Regions from separate parts of the Gordonia sp. SCSIO 19800 genome, predicted to be linked through region 2. Evidence: riboswitches for the same ligand, from Rfam matches in the RefSeq annotation. Region 2 holds a riboswitch; each other region holds the start of a gene.
The links. Region 2 has a riboswitch for thiamine pyrophosphate ahead of thiC (phosphomethylpyrimidine synthase ThiC). Riboswitches for the same ligand answer to the same signal wherever they lie in the genome.
Positions count from the first base shown of each region.

Region 1: it holds a riboswitch for thiamine pyrophosphate, as region 2 does, so the genes downstream of both, KB201_RS04765 (TenA family protein) here and thiC (phosphomethylpyrimidine synthase ThiC) in region 2, are expected to answer to the same signal.
Region 3: it holds a riboswitch for thiamine pyrophosphate, as region 2 does, so the genes downstream of both, thiO (glycine oxidase ThiO) here and thiC (phosphomethylpyrimidine synthase ThiC) in region 2, are expected to answer to the same signal.

Region 1 is NZ_JAGRQM010000003.1:164,987-171,038, forward strand. Features, by position in the region: gene KB201_RS04750 (ABC transporter ATP-binding protein) at 1-750, opposite strand, end outside; gene KB201_RS04755 (ABC transporter permease) at 743-1,537, opposite strand; gene KB201_RS04760 (ABC transporter substrate-binding protein) at 1,512-2,537, opposite strand; gene KB201_RS04765 (TenA family protein) at 2,534-3,244, opposite strand; TPP riboswitch at 3,232-3,326, opposite strand; tRNA gene KB201_RS04770 (tRNA-Tyr) at 3,482-3,562, shown strand; tRNA gene KB201_RS04775 (tRNA-Thr) at 3,680-3,752, shown strand; tRNA gene KB201_RS04780 (tRNA-Met) at 3,774-3,847, shown strand; gene rpmG (50S ribosomal protein L33) at 3,941-4,108, shown strand; gene KB201_RS04790 (fused (3R)-hydroxyacyl-ACP dehydratase subunits HadA/HadB) at 4,206-5,303, shown strand; gene KB201_RS04795 (ATP-binding cassette domain-containing protein) at 5,527-6,052, shown strand, end outside.
Region 2 is NZ_JAGRQM010000004.1:329,973-336,024, reverse strand. Features, by position in the region: gene KB201_RS07405 (acyl carrier protein) at 1-88, opposite strand, end outside; gene KB201_RS07400 (salicylate synthase) at 135-1,475, opposite strand; gene KB201_RS07395 ((2,3-dihydroxybenzoyl)adenylate synthase) at 1,633-3,303, shown strand; gene KB201_RS07390 (GNAT family N-acetyltransferase) at 3,470-3,817, opposite strand; TPP riboswitch at 4,028-4,142, shown strand; gene thiC (phosphomethylpyrimidine synthase ThiC) at 4,134-5,822, shown strand; gene thiD (bifunctional hydroxymethylpyrimidine kinase/phosphomethylpyrimidine kinase) at 5,822-6,052, shown strand, end outside.
Region 3 is NZ_JAGRQM010000014.1:6,938-12,989, forward strand. Features, by position in the region: gene KB201_RS15905 (hypothetical protein) at 1-1,430, opposite strand, end outside; gene KB201_RS15910 (NUDIX hydrolase) at 1,780-2,262, shown strand; gene KB201_RS15915 (hypothetical protein) at 2,288-2,671, opposite strand; gene thiE (thiamine phosphate synthase) at 2,987-3,697, opposite strand; TPP riboswitch at 3,745-3,856, shown strand; gene thiO (glycine oxidase ThiO) at 3,852-4,916, shown strand; gene thiS (sulfur carrier protein ThiS) at 4,913-5,125, shown strand; gene KB201_RS15935 (thiazole synthase) at 5,184-5,972, shown strand; gene KB201_RS15940 (ABC transporter ATP-binding protein) at 6,044-6,052, shown strand, end outside.

The DNA.
Region 1 (6,052 bases), on a different contig from region 2:
CTCGAGGGCGACGAACTCGGGAGCGGTGAGCCCCGCCGGATCGCGCGGGCGCGGGAGGTCGACACGCACCTCGTGGACCACGGTGGCCGGGCGGGCGGACAGCACGATCACGCGGTCCGAGAGGTGGACGGCCTCGCGGACGTCGTGGGTGATCATCAGCACCGTCCACCGATAGCGCTGCCACACCGACTGCAACCACGTCTGCATCTCGGTCCGGGTGAGTGAGTCGAGGGCGCCGAACGGCTCATCGAGCAGCACCAGGTCGCGATTCGAGACGACGGTGCGCAGGAGTGCGGCGCGCTGTCGCATCCCGCCGGACAGCTGGAACGGGCGGGCGTCTTCGAATCCGGCGAGTCCGAAGGCGGGGAAGAGGTCCGCGGCCCGGCGTCGGGCCTCGTTCGTCGGCACGCCCTGCACCTGGAGCCCGAGGATGGTGTTGTCCAGCACGGTGCGCCACGGGAACAGCAGGTCCTTCTGCGGCATGTACGCGCAGTGTCCGGCGACGGCGGGTTCGGAGCCGACGGACGCGCTGCCGGAATCGGGGACGTCGAGGCCCGCCAGCAGGCCGAAGACGGTGCTCTTGCCACATCCGCTGGGCCCGATGACGGAGACGAACTCACCGGGCTCGGCGGTGAACGACACCCCGTCGAGAACCTGCCGGGGCGGTTGTCCGCGTCCGGGTCGAGGAAAGGACTTGGTGAGCCGGTCGACGACCAGTCGGTGGTCCGGGACCAGCCGGTGGTCAGTCATGGTGGTTCCGGTCCTCGGCGCGGGCCCAGGGCGCGACGACCCGCTCGACGGCGAAGGTGAGCAGGTACAGCGTGACGCTCAGGAGCGCGGTCACCAGCACCGCCGCGAGCACCAGGTCCGTGCGGAACGAGTTCTTCTGCAGGCTCATGTAGATGCCGAGGCCCTGGGTGGCGCCGACGTACTCGGCGAACACGGCGCCCACCACCGCATAGGTGATACCGATCCGCAACGCGGTGAAGAACCTCGGTAGCGCGGACGGGAGCCGCACGTACCGGAAGACCTGGCCGCGGGTCGCCCCCATGCTGCGCATCAGCGCGCCGGCCTCGCGGTCGGTGGCGGCGAATCCCTCGATCAGGCCGATCGCCACCGGAAAGAACGTGACCAGGGCGATGACCAGCACCTTCGGGAGCAGGCCGAAGCCGAACCAGATGATCATCAGCGGTGCGATCGCGATGATCGGCAGGGTCTGGGAGGCGACGAACAACGGCACGAACGCCCGTCGCAGCGCCGGCGAGAAATCGACGACGATGGCCAGCAGCCAGGCCAGGACCAATGAAACCGTGAACCCGATCAGGGTCACCTGCAGCGTCGCCGCGGCGTGCACCCCGATCTCCGCGCGGTGCGACCAACCCTGCGCGACGACGCGCGACGGCGACGGCAGCACCTGCGGCCGGATTCCGCTGACGTCGACGTAGACCTGCCAGACCGCCACCAGGACGACCACCGCGACGAGCGCGGGCGCGATGCGACGCAGGCCGGTGCTACCGAGGGGTGTCGAGGTAGTCATTGGTGAAGTACGTCGACCAGTCCGGCTCGGTCGTGAGCGGCGCCCCGTCCGGGCCGGTCAGCAGACCACTGCGGTACAGGAACCCGGAGTTCCCGGCCCACTGTTCGAGCGTCTGTCGCCCGACCCGGCCGTCGGCGTCCTTCATGTACTGACCGGCCAGCATGCGCTGGCTCTGGAACACCAACTGCTCGTCGTTGAACGCACCGGGGTTGGCGGCGAGGAGGTCGCGGGCCGCCGCGTCCGGGTCGTCGGCCGCCGCCTGGTAACCGCGCTGCAGCGCCGTCACGAAGGCCGCCGCGCGGTCCGGGTTGTCCGCCAGCCAGTCCTCGTTGGCGTCGACGACGATCGCGTATGCCTCCGGGAATCCGAAGTCGGTGTAGTGGAAGTACCTCATCGGGGTTCCGCGATGTTCGGCCTCGATGCCCTCCCACGCGAGATAGGAGACGGTGAAGTCGGCCTGACCGGAGTAGACCGCCTCGTAAGCCGAGGTCCCGAGGGTCACCGAGGTGAACTCGCCGGTGCCGCCGTCGTTTCGGATCACCTGCTCGAGGGTCTTCTCCTCGCCCGGGTCGCCGAAACCGGCGTATGTCTTCCCGTCGAGGTCCTTCGGGCTCGTGATGTCGCGGCGGTCGGCGCGGACACCGATGCCGGTGGCCCACTTCTGCAGCGGCGCGAACACGGAGATGGTCTGCGCGCCCGATGCCCGCGAGAAGGTCGACGAGTTGTGGGTGCTGATACCGAACTCGGCGTTGCCCGCGTCCACGATGGTGTCCACGGCGGTGTTGTTGTACGGCAGGATCTCGACGTCGAGTCCGGCCTCCTCGAACCAGCCGCGCTGCTGCGCCACGAACAATCCCGTGTGGTTGGTGTTCGGGGACCAGTCGAGCGCGAATCGGATGGTGCCGTCCGAATCGGCGCCCGAACCGCATGCGGTGATCGCCGACGACGCGACGACCGCGGCGGCGAGCACGGTGAGGAGGCGGCGCGCGCGGGCGCTCATGCGGCGGGCCACGGCTGCGGGTTCAGCGCGGTGTCCCAGAACAGAAGCTCGAACCGGGTGGCGACGGTGAACGCCGTGGCCATCGCGGCCCGCTCCCGCTCGCCGGCGTGCGCCGCGGCCTCGTCCACGAGTTCCCTTGCCCGCGAGGCGGATTCCTGGAAATCCGGGGCGTCGTAGGTGGTCACCCACTGCGCGTAGGGGTGGTTCGGGTCGGCGGCGAGTACCTGGGCCGCACTCGCGGCCAGGGCCCGGCCGACTTCCGCGTAGATCCAGAAGCAGGGCAGGGCCGCGGCGGCGCCGACCGCATACGACTCGGTCGCGGCGACGGCGGTCAGATAGGACACGTACCCCAGGCACGCCGGCGACGGCTCGGGTTCGCCCTCACGCGGAGGCAGCTGGCCGCCGTTGAGCAGGTCGCCGTGCAGCGCCGACTCGACGGTGGCCGCGGTGGCCGACGAGTTCGCCCAGAACCCCGCGGTCTGCGGGTCGGGGGACTTCGACGCCAGGATGGCGAGGGCCTTCGCGTACCCGGCCAGGTACAGCGAGTCCTGCTCCATGTAGGTGCGGAACACCTCCAGTGGCAGCGTCCCGTCGCCGAGCCGCCGCAGGAACTCGAGGTCGTCGATCGCCGTCCGCAACCCCTTCGTCTCCTCCCAGAGGTGGTCGGAGAATCGGCCGGAGACCGGCATGCGCGCATGCACAGACATGACATCCCTTCGTCAGCATTACCTGGACAGGTTCTCGGGTCTCATCTCAGCCCCGCGTCGCGGAGCACCCCGTGTCAGAACGCAGCCACAGTAGCAGGAGTGGGGGTCGCAGTGGGACGCCTGTGCCACGACCGTGTCCCGGCCTGTTGACCAGCCGGTTTGCGCGTTGATGCGGTGTTCGTTGTATTCTTCACGGCGTTGTTCGTACGGCCGTCACGGTGGCCGGAAGAGCGGCACGGCAGGTTGCCCGAGCGGCCAAAGGGAGCGGATTGTAAATCCGTCGCGCAAGCTACATAGGTTCGAATCCTATACCTGCCACAGCGTGGTCCATTCTCGCGAAACTGCTCTACAGACGGTCTCCGACCAGCGATTTGTCTAGCGCAGACGCGAGTGTGTAACCTCGTTAAGGCTCTCGGGCACAACCGCCCGGGGCACGCCCCCTTAGCTCAGTCGGCAGAGCGTTTCCATGGTAAGGAAAAGGTCGACGGTTCGATTCCGTCAGGGGGCTCGCTGGACGAGAAGTCCGCGGGGCGGTGTAGCTCAGCTGGTTAGAGCGCACGACTCATAATCGTGAGGTCGAGGGATCGAGTCCCTCCACCGCTACACATCGGGTCCGACCGGAACCGAGCGCAAGGGTCGCAAGCCCTGAGGGAACTTCCGAACCCGACCACGTACCACCCGAAAGAAGGCAATCAAGTGGCCTCCTCAACAGATGTTCGCCCCAAGATCACCTTGGCCTGCGAGGTGTGCAAGCACCGTAACTACATCACGAAGAAGAACCGCCGCAACGATCCCGATCGCCTCGAGATCAAGAAGTTCTGCCCGAACTGCGGCAAGCATCAGGGGCACAAGGAATCGCGCTGACGCTGTCGTCGGCCGTTTCGAAGTACCACCAGCAGCGGGCTGCCTCTCGATGAGGCAGCCCGTCTTGCTGTGTCGGGCCCGAAGGGAGTAGAGCTCAATGTCACAGGTAAGCGGAGCCGAGATCCAGGATCGTCCGGACGAGGCGTCGAACGGTGGCGCGAAGCCGACCCCCGACGAGATCGCCGCCCACACGCAGAGCCTCGTCGGCTTCCACTACACGGTCGACGACTACTACGAGATCGGCCGCGAGGAGATCCGTAAGCACGCGATGGCGGTGCAGGATGCGCACCCGACCCACTGGAGCGAGGAGGGCGCCCGGGCCTTCGGTCACGACCGCCTGATCGCCGCGCCCACCTACGTGTCGGTGCTCGGGATCATCGCCCAGCGCAAGCTCTTCGAAGACGTCGTCACCGGCTACGACATGTGGCAGATCATGCAGACCGATCAGCGGCTGGTCTACCACCAGCCGATGAAGGTCGGGGACCGCCTGATCTGCGACGTCTCGCTCGAGTCGTTCCGCCATGTGAGCAGTCCCGAGATGATCGACCTGATGGTCACCAAGAACGTCATCTGGAACCAGCACGACGAGCCGGTCATGACCACGTGGACCTCCCTGGCCGCGCGTCCCGGCATGGACGTCGACCCCGAACTCGAGGCGTCCCTCGACCACGTGATGATCAAGGTCGACGCCATCGGCGAATCCGGGCACACCGTCGAGCCGAAGGCGGGTCGCTACGACCTCCCCGACCCGACGCAGTCGCCGGGCGCCTTCGGTGCCGTCGACTTCGACACGCTCACGGTGGGTCAGGAACTCACGCCCAAGCGGTACCTGCTGACGCGCGGCAATCTCGCGAACTATGCGGGCGTGGCCGGCGACCCCAACCCGATCCACTTCTCCGACCACGTCGTGAACGCGGCCGGCATGGACGACGTCGTCGCGCACGGCATGCAGACGATGGGGCTCGGCGCGAGCTTCGTCTCCGAGTTCATCGGCGACCCGGCGGCCTTCTGCGAGTACAACGTGCGCTTCACCAGCCCGGTGTACGTCCCGGCCGACGACAGCGCGGCCGTCGACTTCACCGGCAAGGTGAAGTCGCTCGATCCCGCAACTCGTCGCGGGACCATCGCGATCACCGCCAAGCAGGGCGATCGCCGCATCTTCGGACGCGCGCAGGCCGTCATCCAATTCAATTGATCGAGAGTGATCGTCGCTGCTAGGGTCGCCACCCATGTACTCCGGCATCGCCTCGTTGAAGCTCTGGACTCGTCGCTGACGGCGACGAGTTCCCTGTGAGCTCCCACCTGTAGTTCTCGTACGCCGTCCCGGTCCAGACGCCGGACGGCTGTGTCGTGCTGTCCGGCTCCCGACCCGATGAGAAGCCCAGTCTCATCGGCTACCGAAGAGCTGAGAACACACCATGTCTGCTGAACGCAGTACCCACATATCCGAAGGTCGACTCCCGGCGGGTTCGGCCGCCCACGTCCGTGCCGAGGCCGTGAGCGTCGTACGAGGCCCGCGCACGGTCCTCCGCGACGTCGATGTGACCGTCTCCGCGGGGTCGAGGCTTGCGGTGGTCGGCGAGAACGGTCGCGGCAAGACCACCTTGCTCCACGTCCTGGCCGGCGCCGTGATCCCGGACGGCGGGACCGTCACCCGCGCCGGCACGGTCGCGATGGTCGAGCAGGACCTGCCGACGGGCGACGCGCGCACGGTCGGGGAACTGATCTCCGACGCTGTCGGGGACTCGCTCGCAGCACTGGCCGAACTCGACGCCGCTACCGATGCGCTGGCCGAGGGAGCGCCGGGTGCCGACGACGGTTATGCCGCCGCCCTCGAGTCGGTCACCCGGCTCGATGCGTGGGACGCCGAACGTCGCATCGACATCGCGCTCGCCGGCATGGCGGCATGCACCGACCGGGACCGCCCCTTGTCGACTCTGTCGG
Region 2 (6,052 bases):
GCTTCGAGTCGCGGCTGATGTCGCCAAGCGCGAGGTCGAGGTCCTCTTCGAGGATGCCGCGCAGGGCTTCGGTGATGTGGTCGGACATGTGGTGGCTCCTGGGGTGGTGATGTTCGGTCGAAAGTATCGGTCGGTCAGCGCGGGACCACGTACGGGGCGACGCTGGCCAGCTTCTCGCAGGTCTCGGTGAACTCGCGCTCCGGCGTGGACTGGGCGACGATCCCGGCACCGGCACGCAGCCATGCGCCTTGCCCGGACGAGAATATGGTGCGCAGGGCCAGGGTCGCCTCGAGCTCGCCCGTCGACGAGGCGGTGAGGATCGCGCCGGAATACAGGCCGCGGCGTCGGGGCTCGAGACGGTCGATCGCCTCCACGGCCGGGGTCTTGGGGATGCCCGACGCGGTGATCGACGGGAACACCACCTCGAGTGCACGCCAAGGCGTTTCGTGATCGGCGAGGGTCCCGCGCACGGTCGAGGCCAGATGCTGGACGCTCCCGCGCTCACGAACCTCCATGAACTCACTCACGGCCGTGGTGTCCGCGGTGGCGATCGAGGAGACCTCGTCGAAGCACGCACGTACTGACATGGCGTGCTCGGCGATCTCCTTGGCATCCGAGAGCAGGTCGGCGCGGGCCGCCGCGTCCTGCTCCGCGGAGATCCCGAAAGCCCTTGTGCCGGCCAGTGGTTCGGTGACCACGGTCCGGTCGTCATGCACCGCGACGACGAGTTCGGGACTGAACCCGGCCGCCTGCAGGTCACCGAGCGAGAGCAGGTAGCTCCGGGCGGGGTTGTTGTCGGCGCGGCCGCGGGCGTAGGTGGCAGGGATGTCGACGTCGAACGGGATGTCGACGGCACGCGAGAGGATCACCTTCTGGTACCGCCCGGCTTCGATCTCGGCGACAGCGGTGGCCACACGGCCGCGGTAGTCGTCCGGGTCGGACTGCACGTCCACCGGCCGCGACTCGCCGGGAACGGTTGCTCGCGAGGCGATCTCGAGGAGACGACCGGCACGCTCGGCGTCGAGCGACCCGGTGTCGACCCCGTCGGCATCGACGGTCGCCTCGAACTCGGGAACGATGAGGTGCGCCAGCACCGTGTCCTCGGGAACGCGCTCGAGGATGCCGTGATACGGGGCGCAGAAGTCGAAACCGACCCAGCCGTAGACGCGCCAGTCGGAAATCGACAGCGACGCGGTCGCGGCGGCGAGCGCGTCGGCGGGGTCGCCGCGCCAGGGCGTCGTCGTGCGGTCGCCCTGATCGTCGACGATGACCTCACTGCGTGTGATCACCACGCGGGCGCGGACACCCGCCGCGAAGGTCCAGCGCCGGTCGCGCTCGTAGACGACATGGTCGCCGAATTCGCCGGAGCCGGCCCAGGCCGCCGTGATCCGCGCGGCATCGGACTCGCTCAGCGGCGAGGCCGGCGCGAGCAGGTCGACGAACTGCGCGGCGTGCGATTCGGTTGTCAGCGACATGTCCTTCGTTCCTCCGGTCGTGATGCACTCGAGCACCGATGATCATAGGGAATCTTAGGGCAGCCTAATCAAACAATCCCCCGCGGGTCGACAGCCGGCCTCCCGCCCTGCATCGACCGGTAAGGTTACCCTATCCTGCCTGTGTTTGAATGAACTCATGCCGACGCATCTCGACCCCGCGACCGATCTGCTCGACGGTTTCGCTCCCCACACCGACGCACAGGCACAGAAGTACCGCGACGCCGGCGTCTTCCTCGACCGCCCGTTGTTCGCCGGCCTCGATCTGGCCGCCGAGCGAACTCCCGACTCCCCTGCGCTGACCGACGCCTCCACCGACGGGCCGCGCACGCTCACCTATGCCGAGTTCCGCGACGCCACCCTCCGTCGTGCCGCCGGTTTCGTCGCGGCCGGACTGCGGCCGACGCAACGGGTCGTGTTGCAGCTGAACAACTCCCTCGACTTCGCGGTCACCCTGTACGGCCTCCTACGCGCGGGTGTCGTTCCGGTGATGACGCTGCCCGCGCACCGGATCACCGAGATCGCCCATCTCGCAGCCGGTGCCGGCGCGGTCGCCTACATCGGTGAGGACGGCCGCCGGGGGTTCGACTATCGCGAGCTCGCGACCGAGCTGCAGTCACGGGTGCCCGACGTCGCGCAGGTCTTCATCTCCGGCGAACCTGGTCGATTCACACCGCTCCCCGACGCCGACCCCGCCTCGGTCGAGCTCCCGGCTGCCCCCGACGCCGGGCTACCCGCCCTGTTCCTCGTGTCGGGGGGCACCACCGGACTGCCGAAACTCATCGCGCGCACGCACGACGACTACGACCTCAACGCCCGGCTGTCCGCGGACGTCGCCGGCCTCACCGCCGACGACACCTACCTCGTCGCCCTGCCGGCCGCGCACAACTTTCCGCTGTGCTGCCCGGGAATCCTGGGCGTCTTCGGTGCGGGCGGCCACGTCGTCTTAGCCGACAACCCCAGTCCGGACAACACTTTCGACCTCATCGAGCGGCACCGCGTCACGGTGACCGCGCTCGTCCCCGCGCTCGCGCAACTCTGGTGCGCGGCGACCGAGTGGGAGCCGGCGGACATCAGCTCCCTGCGCCTGCTGCAGGTGGGCGGCGCCAAGCTGGCACAGTCCGACGCCGTCGCCCTCGACGCGGCCCTCGGCCCCGTCGTCCAGCAGGTCTTCGGCATGGCCGAGGGGCTGATCTGCTACACCCGGACCGACGACCCGCGTGACTTGGTGCACCAAGTGCAAGGGGCACCGATGTCGGAGCTCGACGAGGTGCGGGTCGTCGACGAGGGCGGAGCCGATGTCCCCGACGGGGAAGAAGGTGAACTGCTGGTGCGGGGGCCCTACACGATCCGCGGTTACTACCGCGCCACGGCGCACAACGAGAAGTCCTTCACGCCGGACGGCTTCTACCGGTCCGGGGACAAGGTCACCCGGCTGCCGTCGGGGCACCTGGCCGTGACCGGCCGCATCAAGGACACCATCGTGCGCGCCGGGGAGAACGTCGCCGCCGACGACGTCGAGGAGAACCTCCTCGCCCACGATTCGGTCCGGCAGGTCGCGGTGGTCGGGCTGCCCGACAACGCCCTCGGTGAGAAGATCTGTGCGGCAGTCGTGCTCTCGCACGAACACCCCCCGGCCCGACCACTCGAGCTCGCCGCGATCCGCACCTTCCTCGCCGACCGCGGACTCGCCTCCTTCAAACTGCCCGACGTGGTCCGCGTCGTACGCACACTGCCGGTCACCGCAGTCGGCAAGATCGACAAGAAGGTGCTCCGCGAGACACTGCTGTCGGAGCCGTCGGCGGGCTGAGCCGAGTCGGAGCCCGTTCCTCACACCGGCGCGAGGAGCGCGACCACCGCTCCATAATCCGACGGAAGCGCGTAACCCCTGCTCCCTGAGGTGCGAGGAGCGATAGCGACGAGCCTCGAAGGGTCCGGCGAGGAATGTTCTGGAGCCGCCGAGGCTTACCTTCGGATCACACCGGCGCGAGCGTCACGATCCCGGGATGGCCGTCGAGATAGTGCTTGGTGAAGGTGCACACGGGCCGCAGGCGGGCGCCCTGCTCGCGGGTGAAGTGCACGACGGTGCGGGTGAGTCGGGTGGCGAGACCATGTCCAGTGTACTCGTCGTAGAGCACGGTGTGTAGGACGGTGATGGTGGTCTGACCGTCGACCGTCTCGGTCGAATAGCCGAGCACGCCGACCAGGTCGCCGGCGACCCACAGCTCGAACCGGTCGCGGTCGGGATTGTGCACCACCTGCGAGATCTGCTGCAGGATCGACTTCGCCGACTGTGGTGGTCGCTGACGATGCTTGCGTAGCACCCGACCCTCCTCACCTCTTGATCGTGGACATCGGACCACTGACATGTGCCGTCCGAACCTCGGCATAGGCCCCGCTTGTGATCCGGGTCACACGGTACCTTACGGAACCGTAACTGATGACCCCGATCGTCCGGTCGTCGCACATCGAGACGGTCGCGCGCACCCCTACGACCCGAACGAACTCCGCGCTGTAGGGTGGCGGACGCACGACAACTACACCGCGGGGGCTCTCACGATGACCGAGGGCTGAGATGGCGACGGGCGGTCGCCGACCGCTCGAACCTGTCCGGGTAATGCCGGCGTAGGGAGACAAGCCATGGGCACACGTGTATCCGCGACTCGCGACGGCAGCGCACCCGCCGACTCAGGGTTCCTGACCCTCGGTCCGATCGAGGGCAGCACCAAGCACTACCTCACGGTCGGCGACCTGCGCGTCCCGCAGCGTCGTATCCACCTCACCAACGGCGAACACCTCGACGTCTACGACACCTCGGGTCCGTACACCGATCCGACGGCGCGCATCGACGTCGAGAAGGGCCTCGCCCCCACCCGCGACAACTGGCGCCGCCCGGAACCGGTCGACGGCGCGAGCACCCAGCTAGCTTGGGCGCGGGCCGGGATCATCACCGAAGAGATGCGGTTCATCGCCGCCCGAGAGGGCATCGACCCCGAACTGGTCCGGTCGGAGGTGGCGATCGGGCGAGCGGTCATCCCGGCGAACCACCGGCATCCGGAGTCCGAACCGATGATCATAGGCAAGAACTTCGCGGTGAAAGTCAATGCGAACATCGGTAATTCGGCGGTGCGCAGCTCGATCTCCGACGAGGTCGAGAAGATGGTGTGGGCCACCCGCTGGGGCGCCGACACGATCATGGATCTCTCGACCGGCGCCGACATCCACACCACCCGCGAGTGGATCATGCGTAACTCGCCGGTCCCCGTGGGGACGGTTCCGATCTACCAGGCGCTGGAGAAGGTCAACGGCGATCCCGCCTCGCTGACCTGGGAACTGTATCGCGACACCGTGATCGAGCAGGCCGAGCAGGGTGTCGACTACATGACCGTGCATGCCGGTGTCCTGCTGCGCTACGTTCCGCTGACCGCGAAGCGGGTGACGGGCATCGTCTCGCGCGGCGGTTCGATCATGGCGGCCTGGTGTCTCGCGCACCACCGGGAGTCGTTCCTGTACACGCACTTCGACGAATTGTGCGAGATCTTCCGCCGCTACGACATCACGTTCTCCCTCGGCGACGGCTTGCGCCCCGGATCGATCGCCGACGCGAACGACGAGGCCCAGTTCGCCGAACTCCGCACTCTCGGCGAGCTGACCGCGATCGCCAAATCGCATGGTGTGCAGGTCATGATCGAAGGCCCCGGGCACGTCCCGATGCACAAGATCGCCGAGAACGTGCGCCTGGAGGAGGAGTTGTGCGAGGAGGCCCCCTTCTACACCCTGGGTCCGCTCGCCACCGACATCGCGCCGGCCTACGACCACATCACCTCGGCCATCGGCGCGGCGATGATCGCTCAGGCCGGCACCGCGATGCTGTGCTACGTGACTCCGAAAGAGCATCTAGGACTTCCGGACCGCGACGACGTCAAGGTCGGCGTGATCACGTACAAGATCGCGGCGCACTCGGCCGACCTGGCCAAAGGCCACCCGCGGGCACAGGAACGCGACGACGCACTGAGCGAGGCGCGCTTCGAGTTCCGCTGGACCGACCAGTTCAATCTCGCCCTCGACCCCGACACCGCGCGCGCATACCACGACGAGACGCTGCCCGCCGAGCCCGCGAAGACCGCCCACTTCTGCTCGATGTGCGGACCCAAGTTCTGCTCGATGCGGATCTCGGCGGACGTCCGCGCCTACGCCGAGGAGCACGGTCTCGTCACCACGGACGACATCGACCGGACTATCGCCGAGGGCATGGCCGCGAAGTCGGCCGAGTTCGCCGAGGCCGGTAACCGCGTGTACCTCCCGCTCCAGACGACCGGCGGCGCCTGATGCGCACAGACGACGCACGACGACGCACAGTCGACGCGAATCAGCGCACGGTCGACGAACAGGCCTACACGGGACTCCCGCTGTCACCGCCCGGAACGGCCCCGGTACGGGTCCTGACGATCGCGGGTTCGGACTCCGGCGGGGGCGCGGGAATACAGGCAGACATGCGCACCTTCGCCCTGCTCGGGGTGCACGGGTGTGTCGCGGTGACCGCGGTGACGGTCCAGAAC
Region 3 (6,052 bases), on a different contig from region 2:
GGTATGAGACCGCCCACGACCGCGACTCCGGCGAAGACGGTGAGCAGCAGGATGCCGGTGCCGGTGAACCCGAGGACCCGTTGCGCGGTGTTGATGTCGTCCCGGAAGGAGTTCCGCGCAGTCGTGATCGCATCGACCAGCGCGGTGTCCACCGCGGTGTAGGCGCGCGCCGAACTGTCCGGTCCGTCGCCGACGGTGTGCAGGCGCGCGAGACCGAAGTTGCCGGTCTGGATGTAGCGGCGAACCGCGGCGTCGGTGCGGCGCCACTCGGTCAGCGCCGCCGTGACCGTGTCCAGTTGTTCGCCGGTGACCGCGCTGTCGCCGTCTTCGGTGCCCTCGCGGACGTCGTCGACGATGTTGCCGATCTCGCTGGTCGCCGCGGAGAAGCTGCGCTCGAGACCGCCCTGATCACCGCGGCGGATGAGCGAGAGCGTCTCGGCCGACCGCGCCTGCTGGGTCAGGATCCGGGCGGCGGTCAGGTCGCGGAGCGGGTCGGCGCCCTCGGTGCGGGCGTCGCTGGTGGCGGCCACCGACATCAGACCGGAGGCGAGCAACCACAGGGTTCCGACGCTGAGGGCGAAGATGGCCGCCACGATGCCGATGTTGAACCGCCGCCGGGTCCGCCGAGCGAGATAGCGCGACGTCAGGATCAGCGCGGCGAGCAGGAACAGCAGCGGCGCGTACACGGTCCAGGGTGGACGGGTGAGGGTCTGCTGGGGGTCGGCGATGGCCATCGATCGCCGTTCGTAGAGGCGCTGGGCGGCCGGGAGGATCTGGTCCTGCATCATCGACGACGCCTGGCCGAGATACGCCGATCCCACCGGGTTGCCGAGCCGGTTGTTCGTCCGCGCCGTCTCGATGAGTCCGCTGTAGACCGGGATCGAGGTGGACAGGGTCTCGAGATCGGCGCTGACCGCCTGCTCGGCCCGGTCCGACACCATGCCGGAACCGGGTTCGCTGGAGGTGCCGGTGGCCAGGATCAGCGACGACGACGCCGTCGCCAGCGCGTCGGAGTAGCGCTGCCGCAGATCGGGGGTCTCCAGTCCGCCGGAGATGAACGCCGCGTTCGCCGACGCGTCGGCGATCGACAGCGAGCTGTAGAGAACCTGCGCGGCCTCGGCGAGCGGTTCGGTCCGATCGATGAGGCGCTGCAGAGTCTGGGTGCGGTCTTCCAGCACCGTTGATGCGTACAGGCCGGTGCTCAGACAGCCGAGCGCCAGGATTCCGCAGATGATGATCAGCTTGCCCGGGGTCGTGACGGCGAAGTGGCGCAGGGTCTGGAACGGGGACTGGGCGCGTTCCCGGGCGGTGGCGACGAGTTCGCGTCGGTCGGCGAGCACCTGGCGAATCGGGGGTGAGGCCTGTGCCGGACGGATCGTGCGACCGCCACGCGTCAGCGCCGTCCGCACGGAGGACGCGTCGCCGGTCACCTACCTGATCCCTTCTCGAACGCTGGATCGTCTCCGGTGCGGTCCTACGGTCACCGGTTCCCCGTTCCGGATTCGCGTGACCGGGCGATCAACGTCAGGGGTTGTGTCATCTGGGTCATCGTTCACCGGGTCGTGCGTGTTTCACCCTATGTCATCGTGCCGGGTTCCTCCCGAGTCGACCGGCGCCGCGCCGCCGACCTCGGCGGTTCGCGCGTGCCGGGTGCTCGCCGACGGCACCTCGTGGTTCCGAGCCGCGATGAGAGGGCTTCGCGGTCTCCCTGGCAGGTGTTGCGCATCTCACTTACGGTGGAGGCACCCGGTCGGGGCGACCGGGTTGCGAGGAGGCGTGGTGCGCGGCGACGGCGACGGCTGGGTGATCGATCCCGATGGTTCTCGATATTGGGGTATCCACGGTGCGGCAGGTCTGCTGCTGCGGGCACCGCTGCCGGACGGATCGACCGGGGTGCTTCTCCAACACCGCGCCGCGTGGTCGCATCAGGGCGGCACGTGGGCGCTGCCCGGCGGGGCCCGCGACTCGCACGAGGGTGCCATCGACACCGCGATCCGCGAGGCCGAGGAAGAAGCCGGGATCACCGCCGACGATCTGCGCGTCGTCGCAGCGGTCGTCACCCTCGAGGCGCCCGGCGGATGGACCTACACGACGGTCATCGCCGAGACGGACTCGCCGGTCCGCACGGTCGCCAACTTCGAATCCACGGAACTGCGATGGGTCGACGAGAAGCGCGTCGATCAACTACCGCTGCACCCCGCGTTCGGACTCGCGTGGCCCGTCCTCCGCGACCGGATCGCGATGTTGGATCCCCAGAGCTGATCACCGCTCCCTGAGGAGCCCGGGGTCACACCCCGGCGCGGTCGGACTCCAGCAGTCGGTTCGCCCCGGCGACCAGCGCGTGGACGTTCGCCTCGTCGCTGCTCGCGCCCTCACCGACGGCCCAGGCCTGCCGGCCGTCGTGCTCGCACAGCAGGAACGTCGTGACCATGCCGTCGACGACCCGCTGGTGCAGCCGGACGATCTGAACCGGGGCGCCGACGTCGTAGAGGATCGAGGTCATCGCACCGACGGGGCCGGCGGCGACGGCGCTGCGGGACATGATGCGGTCGGCGATCGCGAGCGTCGCGCGGCACTCGACCAGGTCGCCCGAGTACGGGACGGCAGAGAAGGAGCCCAGCCGGATCGTGCCGCCACGGGAGTACTCGTCGGTGAATTCCGGCCAGGTCATCCCGGCGGCCTCCTCGTGCATCCCAGGGGGAAGCGGGCGGCCGAAACGTGCGGCGAAGTGGTCGCCGCCGTGCCGGTCGTCGCGCTCGGTCCACGAACAGGATCGACGAGGTAGATGAAGAGGGTGCATCTCGAAAACCGATTTCGGTCGAAGAACGGATGACCGACTGGAGAGCGCAACCGACCCGCAGCGGGGGGTCGGTCAGATTCAGACCCCGCTGCGGCGGGTTACGAGAACGCTCGTGATGCACAACATGATCGGTCCACCATAGACCCGCGACACCGACCGGGCAAACGTGTTTCCGCCAGGGAACCGCTAGAGCATCGCGGCGAGGTCGCCGGCTGCGGCGGCCGGGTCGTCGGCCGCGGTGATGGCCCGCACGACGACGATGCGCCGCGCCCCGAGCGCGGTGACCTCCCCGACGCGGCCGGCGTCGACCCCGCCGATGGCGAACCACGGCTTGGCTGATTGTGTTGCGGCCGTTGAGGACACGAGGTCGAGGCCGGCGGCGGCGCGGCCCGGTTTGGTGGGGGTGGTCCAGCACGGACCGACGCAGAAGTAGTCGACGTCGTCGTCGGCGATCGCGGCGGCAGCCTGCTCGGGGTCGTGGGTCGAGGCGCCGATGACGACGTCCGGTCCGACGATCCGGCGGGCCGCCGACGGCGACAGGTCGCCCTGTCCGACGTGCAGGACATCGGCCCCGGAGAGCGCCGCGATGTCGGCGCGGTCGTTGACCGCCAGCAGGGCACCGTGCGCGTCGGCGACCGTCCGCATGCCCGCGAGGATCTCGAGTTCCTCGCCCGCCTCCAGGGTCCCGAATTCGCGCTCACCCGGCGAGTTCTTGTCGCGCAGCTGCACGATGTCGACGCCGCCCGCGAGCGCCGCGTCGACGAAGTCGAGCAGATCACCGCGTTCGCGCCGGGCGTCGGTGCACAGGTACAGGCGGGCCGTGGAGAGCCGCCGGCGACGGTCCGTCGCGGAGCCGGGGTCCGTCGACGCGGAGCTGGTGCGGTTCGGGGTCGTCACGCCGACCAGGCTAACCGGACCCCCGACGCCCCGGCGTAGGGTGGATCGCACGAACACACGGGAGTCCGGATCGGCCGGGCTGAGAGTGCGGACAGATTCCGCTGACCGTCGAACCTGATCCGGGTCATTCCGGCGAAGGAAGGTGATTCCCAGCGTGGATTCCCCACCGCAGCGCCCTGCCCACCGCGCCCTGACGGTCGTCGGGGGCGGTGTCATCGGGCTGACCTGTGCGCTCACCGCGGCCGACGCCGGATGGCGGGTTCGCGTCCTCGACGCCGGCACCGACGAGCGCGCGTCCTGGGTCGCCGGCGGCATGCTCGGTTCACTCGGCGAGGGTCATCCCGGCGAGGACGCGTCCCTGGCCCTGTCGGTCGAATCGGTCCGGCTGTGGCCGGCGCTCGTGAAGCGGCTCGACGACCCGGGTGTCGTCACCGCCACCGACTCGCTGTTCGTCGCGGCCTCGGCCACCGACATCGAATACCTGCGGCATCTCGCCGATTTCGTCTGGGCCGGGCAGCCCGCCACCGATGCCGCGCTGCAGTCGGTGACCGGCCGCGACATCCGGACCCTGGAACCGTCGCTGAGCTCTCGACTGGTCGGTGGCTACCGCGCGGTCGGCGAGTGGTCCGTCGACAACCGGCGGCTGCTCGAGGCGTTGCGCGCCGCCGCGACGTCGGCGGGTGCCGAGTTGGTCTCCGCGCGCGTCGAATCCCTGGCCGACCTCGACGACCTCGGTTCCGACACCCAGATCCTGCTCGCCGCTGGACTGGGCACCGCGGCCCTCTGGCCGGGTGTGGACCTGCATGCGGCGAAGGGGGAGATCCTCCGCCTGCACCGCACGCGCTGGTCGGTGCCGCCGCCCGGTCACGTCGTCCGGGCACGCCTCCACGGGCGGGCCGTGTACCTGGTGCCGCGCGAGGACGGAGTCGTCGTCGGCGCCACCCAGTACGAGGCCGAGGGGACGGCCGACCGCGCGCCGCAGGCCGGCGGGGTCGCGGATCTGCTCGCCGACGCGATCGAGGTCTTCCCCGGGCTGCGGACCTACGAACTGACCGAAGCGGGGGCCGGTCTGCGGCCGTGCACCGCGGACGGATTGCCGATCGTCACCCGTGTGGACACACGAACGGTCGTGGCGACCGGGCACGGGCGCAACGGGATCGTCCTCGCCCCGGGCACCGCCGCCCGCGTGTTGTCGATTCTGGAAGGAGCAGAGGAATGAGTATCACCGCCAGCATCACCGTCAACGGCAAGAGCGTCGACGTCGGCGCCGACACGTCGGTGCGCGACGTCGTCACCGGGCTGGGGTTGCCGGACCGGGGGATCGCGGTCGCGGTGGACGGCGCGGTCGTCCCGCGCGGCCGCTGGGACCGGCACACGATGACCGACGGTGCCGTCGTCGAGATCGTCACGGCGGTGCAGGGTGGCTGACCTCGCCGATCTGAAGCCCGACGCCTCGCGGACCGAGCAGAAGTCCGGCGACGAGACGATCCCGGATGCGGACCATCTGCGCATCGCCGGTCGCGACTTCTCGTCGCGACTCATCACCGGTACCGGCGGCGCGTCGAATCTCGCGACCCTGGAACGCGCGCTGGTCGCGTCGGGGACCGAGCTGACCACCGTCGCGGTTCGGCGCGTCGACGCGGCCTCGGGCACCGGGGTCTTCGATCTGCTGCGCCGGCTCGACATCGCCGTCCTGCCCAACACCGCGGGCTGTCACACCACCGCCGAGGCGGTCCTGACCGCCCAGCTGGCGCGCGAGGCGTTCGAGACCGACTGGGTGAAGCTCGAGGTGGTCGCCGACGAACGCACCCTGATGCCCGACGCCATCGAACTCGTCGACGCCGCGGCCGCACTGGTGGCCGACGGTTTCGTCGTGCTGGCCTACACCAACGACGATCCGGTCCTGGCCGCGCGACTCGCCGATCTCGGGGTGGCGGCGGTGATGCCCCTCGGATCGCCCATCGGGACCGGACTCGGAATCCTCAACCCGCACAACATCGAGATGATCGTCGACGACTGCCACACCCGCTTCGACGACCCGCTGCCGGTCATTCTCGACGCGGGCATCGGCACGGCGAGCGACGCGGCCCTGGCGATGGAACTCGGTTGCGACGGCGTGCTTCTGGCCACCGCCGTGACCCGGGCGGAGAACCCTGAACTGATGGCGACGGCGATGCGGCACGCGGTGACCGCGGGCCGCCTGGCCGCGCGTGCGGGCCGGATCCCCAAGCGTTTCTGGGCGCACGCGTCCTCACCCGGGCGCGACCGGGACTGACCCGCGGTCCCGCGGCAGGCCGTCCGAATGACAGACCGGGCCGCTCGGGGTTCGGCGGCTATGGTCGAGTCGTGTTGCAG